Regions from separate parts of the Brevibacillus sp. FSL K6-6036 genome, predicted to be linked through region 1. Evidence: a T-box and tRNA genes for the amino acid it is inferred to sense, from the RefSeq annotation. Region 1 holds a T-box; the other holds one or more tRNA genes.

The links. The T-box of region 1 lies ahead of serS (serine--tRNA ligase). A T-box ahead of a tRNA ligase gene usually reads a tRNA of that ligase, here a tRNA-Ser.
Region 2: it has a tRNA-Ser gene. The T-box ahead of serS (serine--tRNA ligase) is inferred to sense a tRNA for this amino acid. The anticodon was not compared.

Annotation. Positions count from the first base shown of each region.
Region 1 covers NZ_CP150173.1:27,981-31,252, forward strand. The annotation lists gene pdxS (pyridoxal 5'-phosphate synthase lyase subunit PdxS) at 1-235, shown strand, start outside; gene pdxT (pyridoxal 5'-phosphate synthase glutaminase subunit PdxT) at 244-822, shown strand; T-box leader at 938-1,163, shown strand; gene serS (serine--tRNA ligase) at 1,226-2,506, shown strand; gene NST37_RS00130 (hypothetical protein) at 2,737-2,892, shown strand; gene aceB (malate synthase A) at 2,955-3,272, shown strand, end outside.
Region 2 covers NZ_CP150173.1:1,949,801-1,953,072, reverse strand. The annotation lists gene NST37_RS09755 (acyl-CoA synthetase) at 1-550, opposite strand, end outside; gene NST37_RS09750 (DUF3817 domain-containing protein) at 1,118-1,426, shown strand; tRNA gene NST37_RS09745 (tRNA-Ser) at 1,529-1,617, opposite strand; gene NST37_RS09740 (aldehyde dehydrogenase family protein) at 1,774-3,192, opposite strand.

The DNA of each region.
Region 1 (3,272 bases):
CCCTTCCGATGCGGCTCTGATGATGCAGCTCGGCGCTGATGGCGTATTCGTAGGTTCCGGTATTTTCAAATCGGAAAATCCGGAGAAATTTGCTCGCGCGATCGTAGAAGCAACCACACACTACACTGACTATGAACTGATTGCCCGCGTCTCCAAAGGACTGGGTACAGCTATGCCGGGTCTGGAAATCTCCAAGCTGCGTGAAGCAGACCGCATGCAAGAGCGCGGATGGTAAGGTGACCGATCATGAAAATTGGCGTTCTTTCCTTGCAGGGAGCTGTCGCTGAGCATATCCGCATGCTGGAGGCAGCAGGTGCGACAGCAGTCGCAGTTAAAAAAGTGGACGAGCTTGAAGATCTGGACGGATTGGTCATTCCCGGCGGAGAGAGCACGACCATCAGCAAGCTGATGCATAAATACGGTTTTATCGAAGCGCTGCGCGAGTTTGGCCAAGCCAGAAAACCGATATTCGGTACATGTGCGGGAGCGATTTTGCTCGCCAAACGCATAAACGGCCAAGACGACTGCCATCTCGGATTGATGGATATCAAGGTGGAGCGCAATGCCTTTGGCCGCCAAAAGGAAAGCTTTGAGGTCGAGCTTCCGGTCGCAGGAGTAGCGGCGGATTATCCAGCCGTTTTCATCCGGGCGCCGTATATCATGGAAGTAGGCGAAGCCGGTCAGGTACTTGCCAAGTATGAAGAAAAGATCGTGGCTGCTCGGCAAGGACATTATTTGGCGGCAGCATTCCATCCGGAGTTGACGGAGGATGCACGGCTGCATCAATACTTCGTCGACATGGTGAAGGAATACCGTGGCTGATTGTCCGTAAAAGATGCATGTCCAAAACCGGTACCGATAATGGTGCCGGTTTTTTTCACGATCTTTACACAGGTATAGAACCTGTAGTACAGTTAACAATAGAAGATAACAAACAAGGAACGCGATGAAGAGACTAGTACTTTGCAAGCGCTTGGCCCAGAGAGTCGGTGGCAGGTGAAAACCGACCCAGTCTGCAAGGGAATCCATCTCTGAGTGGCAAAGGATCAACTTTGCCCGGCACCGCCCCGTTACGGCGGATTCAAGCGGGTATATGCCGGGAAACGGAAGCAGGCATATATCAACAAGGGTGGCAACGCGGGTTACCAACACTCGTCCCTTACCATAGGGGACGGGTGTTTTTTCATTGCGTGCAAGAAGAATCAACGATGTTGGAGGGGTATCTATGTTAGACGTAAAAGTGTTGCGCAACGATTTAGACGGAGTAAGACGCCGTTTGGCGGATCGCAATGAGGATATTTCTGCACTGGATCAGTTTGCCGAGGTGGATGAAAAGCGCCGCCAGTTGATCCAGGAAGCGGAAGGCTTGAAGAACAAACGAAATACTGTATCCGAACAGGTAGCGGTATTGAAGCGCAACAAAGAGAACGCTGACCATCTGATCGCAGAGATGAAGGAAGTAAGCGACCGAATCAAGGTGCTGGACGAAGAACTGCGCCAGCTCGATGAACAGCTTGAGCAAATTCTGCTGAGCTTGCCCAACCTTCCTCATGAGAGCGTTCCGGTAGGCACGTCGGAGGATGACAACGTCGTTGCCTGGACGTGGGGCGAGCCAAGAAAGTTTTCTTTTGAGCCCAAACCGCACTGGGAGCTTGGTCAAGAACTGGGCATCATCGACTTCGAAACAGCGGCAAAGGTGACCGGCAGCCGATTTGTTTTCTACAAAGGACTGGGTGCCCGTCTGGAGCGCGCGCTGATGAACTTTATGCTCGATCTGCATACGACGGAGCACGGCTATGAAGAGCTTCTGCCGCCGTATATCGTGAACCGGACAAGCATGACGGGAACAGGTCAATTGCCAAAATTCGAGGAAGACGCATTTAAGCTGGAAGGACCAGATTACTTCCTGATCCCGACAGCAGAGGTGCCGGTAACCAACATGCACCGCGACGAGATCATGGATGGTGCAGAGCTGCCTCGCTACTATGCGGCATACAGCGCTTGTTTCCGTTCGGAAGCGGGATCGGCAGGCCGCGATACGCGCGGACTGATTCGCCAGCATCAATTCAACAAGGTCGAGATGGTGAAGTTCGTCAAGCCGGAAGATTCCTATGAGGAACTGGAAAAGCTGGTGAAAAATGCGGAGAAGATCCTGCAGCTGCTCGGTCTGCCTTACCGTGTCATGAGCATGTGCACCGGCGACCTCGGGTTTACAGCGGCGAAAAAGTACGACCTGGAAGTGTGGATTCCGAGCTACAATACGTACCGGGAGATCTCGTCCTGTTCCAACTTTGAGGATTTCCAGGCGCGTCGGGCCAACATTCGTTTCCGCCGCGACAGCAAATCGAAGCCGGAGTTCGTGCACACATTGAATGGATCGGGACTGGCGATTGGCCGGACAGTTGCCGCGCTGATGGAGAACTATCAGCAGGAGGACGGCACCATCCTGATTCCGGAAGTGCTTCGTCCATATATGGGTGGTCTGGAGAAAATCGCTCCCAAATAATGCAGATCAAAATGATTTCTGGCTATCTAGAAAAGCAGTTTTCTGTTCTAATACAGAAAGCTGCTTTTTTGTCTGCAAAAACAAAGAGTTAAATGAGTGGCGGAATTTTTAGAAAATGTGTTGCACAACAGAAATGACTGTTATATAATAACTTCAAACATTACGAATATTGTATTACTACAGTTGATGGGAGGAGTTAAGGATGAATTGTTATCGTTGTGAAGGAAACGGTGAGCAGAATTGTCCCCAGTGCGGCGGCGCCGGGCGCGATGATCACGGGTCAGCATGCCATCACTGCCATGGTGACGGATGTATCTCCTGCAGTCATTGCAGTGGAAGCGGGCTATTGGATTAAAGCCATTTTTTTTGAACCTACTGTACTATAATACACAAAGATTAATTTACCTGTATTATAACGTTTCCTGCACAAGGAGAGGAGGAGATCATATTGACTGCGATTCAAACCAATCAGTACCCGGCAGATGTTTTGATTACAGGCGAAATGCCGCCGCAGTACGCCGATATACTTACGCCGGAAGCGATCTCGTTTCTGATCAAGCTGGAGAGCGCCTTTGGCGGCAGGAGGAGTGAGCTCTTGGAGCTGCGCAGAAAGAAGCAGGAGTTCATCGACTCAGGGCAGCTTCCTGATTTTTTGCCTGAAACAGCCCATATTCGCAACGGCGATTGGAAAGTGAACGATTTGCCGACCGATCTCCAGGACCGGAGAGTGGAGATTACCGGTCCTGCCGGAGACCGAAAAATGGTC
Region 2 (3,272 bases), 1.9 Mb from region 1:
TGGATTCCGTCCCGCTGGTGTAGAGAATATGCACAACATCGTCATCCTCCAGTTCCAGCTCCGGCTCCTCTGTACTCGATTGGGCGAGCTGCGTACGGAAATGGCCCCAGTCATTTGCCTGCTCTGTTTTTTCGGAGATCGAGCATCTCAGGACCGGAGAACAGCCTGATCGGCGAATCGCCTCGTCGGCGACTGGATGGAATTCCTGGGAGGCAAAGATCGCTTTCACATCGGCATGTCCCAGAATAAAGGCCACGTCGTCAGCGTTCAGCATGTAATTGATCGGGACCATAATCACTCCCGCCCTGGCGAGGGCAAAGTTGAGAATGACAAAATCCATTGAATTGCGGGAGAGCACAGCTGCCCTGTCTCCCTTTTGCAGTCCAGACGCCAAAATCATATGCGCTGCCTGATTGGCCAGGATGTCCAGTTGTTCGTATGTAAGCGCCTCGTTCCCAAAGCGCAATGCAATCTTCTGCGGAAATCTGCCTCGGCTTCTGCGCAAAATATCTCCCAGCGTATTCCTTCTCGCCCGCTGAATTTCTTTCATGGACATCCCTCCGTCATTTTTCCTGCCTCTATTATACAACGAATATTCAGAAAAATAGAATCATTATTCTTTCCCGATATATCCATGCAATGTAAAAAACCCCTGACTCGAAATCAGTCAGGGAGAAGAACTCAAGGTTATGAGGTTGTATCTATAGTATAGTATATATTCGAGTATATACTCAACCGGGATATATTAGTAAACGGAAACAAGCCGCACCTTGGACAAATTCTTTTTGCCCGAGCGCGACAACTCCCGCTTTCCATATTTGCATGGTTTCAATCCGGTCCGTTAACCTGCCTACTCCAATCAAAAAAAATGCGGCGACCCGATCTGCATTAGTAAGTCGCCGCAGCCCCCAAGAAGTTTAGTCTGAGTGCTTACCTACAGAATATATCAAAGGGTACATACCATGCGATATGAAGTCGATGGCTACGGAAGAAAGTTTTGGTTTTTGCCATAAATGTATCGCAAAAATTTCAAAATTGCCTATGTTCCATTGATACATGCCCTTTAACTCGATAGAATAAGTGGAGACTGGTTCTTTACTCACTGGAGGTGTTCCCCTTGCTAAAAACGCCCCTTGGCCGTCTTCGTTTTATCGGCCTCATCGAAGGAATTTCGTACCTCGTCCTGCTTGGAATTGCCATGCCACTGAAATATTTTCTGGAGATGCCAAAAGCTGTGACGATTGCCGGTTCCTTGCATGGCGTGTTTTTCGTATTGTTCATGCTGGCACTCGCCCATGTCTTTTTCGCAAACCGGTGGTCGATCCTGCGGGCGCTCGGCGCGTTTGTCGCGTCTTTGATCCCGTTTGGAAATTTTGTTCTCGATGCACAATTGAAAAAAGAAGAAGCTTCCATGAAGCGATCATAAAGGAAACGCTTGACGACCTTCTCCCGTCAAGCGTTTTTGAATAGATGGGGTATCTGAAAAAAAGAAAAAACAGGTGCAAGACCTGTTCGCAGTGCTTTCTTATGGCGGAGGGAGAGGGATTCGAACCCCCGTGACGTTGCCGCCTAACGGTTTTCAAGACCGCCCCGTTATGACCACTTCGGTATCCCTCCGCATGGTTGAACAAGTTATACTATAACATACTCATTCCACTGAAAGCAACCGTTTTTTACAAAAACGAGCTTCCTCCAAACGGGGAAGCTCGTTTCCTGTACCGGCCTCAAAACAGCTGTCAATTGCCTTTGACAGCAGCTTTCTCTTCCTGAAACCTATCGCTTCACGACAACCAGCTTTAACTCCGTTAGCTCTTCGATCGCGTATTTGATTCCTTCCCGGCCCATGCCGCTTTCCTTGACACCGCCGTAAGGCATATGGTCGACGCGGAAGGTCGGGATATCGTTAATCATGACGCCGCCAACATGCAGCTCATCTGCCGCTTTCAATGCGAGTGACAGGTTTTGCGTGTAGAGTCCGGCTTGAAGGCCGAAACGAGAATCGTTTACGAACTCAATCGCCTCCTCTACAGAGTCCACCGGATTGATCAGGACGACCGGTCCGAATACCTCCTGGCAAGACAGTTTGGCGTCTGCCGGAACTCCTGTCAATACGGTAGGCTGCAGCACCCGTCCATCTGCTTTTCCTCCGCATTCTACCCTGGCGCCTCTCTCCCTGGCTTCCTCGATCCAGGCCAAGGCCCGATCCGTTTCCTTCGGAGAAATCATCGCGGAGTAGTCTGCTTCCTCGGACAGAGAGTCGCCGCCGACCAGCTTTTTGGTCTCCGCCACAAAGCGCTCCACGAATGTCTCGTATTCATCCCTGACCACATAAATCCGCTGTACGGAGATGCATACCTGTCCGGAGTACGCAAATGCGCCAAAAATACAGCGCGGGATGACCTCGTCGAGATTTACCCCTTTATCGATGATGACGGCAGAATTGGAGCCCAGCTCCAACGTAACCCGCTTGAGTCCGGCCCGATTGCGGATGTCGATGCCGACAGCCGGGCTGCCGGTAAAGGTCAGTGCTTTCACCCTCGGGTCTGTCACGAGGAGATCGCCTACTGTTGCTCCGCTGCCGGTCACAACATTTAGTGCTCCCGCTGGCACTCCGGCCTGCTCGGCAACCTCCGCCAGAAAATATGCGGAGAGAGGCGTCTGGGATGCCGGCTTGAGCACGACGGTGTTCCCTGCAGCCAATGCCGGACCAACTTTATGGGCGACCAGATTCATCGGGAAATTGAAAGGAGTGATCGCGCCAATCACGCCCAAAGGCTCACGCACGGTGTATGCAAGGCGCCCTTCTCCTCCGATGGCGGCATCCAGCGGCAGTGTTTCGCCGTGAATCCTTTTTGCTTCCTCCGCAGCGAATTTGTAAGTCTGTATTGTACGGATCACTTCGCCGCGAGCGGTTTTGATCGGCTTGCCTGCCTCCAGCGCAATGATTTTGGCAGCCTCCTCCAGCCGTTCGTCCATGATGAATGAAATTTTCTCCAGAATAGCCGCACGCTGATAAGCAGGCATGCGCCGCATTACCACCGAAGCCTCCTGAGCTGCGGAAATAGCCTTTTCTACCAGTTCGGCGTCCGCCTGCGCGATTTCCGCTATCTGTTCCCCGCTGTAGGGAGCGTAGAGCGGCGCGTAGTTTTTGGCCTCCACCCACTGCCCGCCAATGTAGCACGCTTTTTTCATCCATCCAGCCTCCCTCTCATCGACTCTCCTATGAGTTTTCCCGATATACGTCTTTCAGTCCGCGCTATTCTAGCCATTCC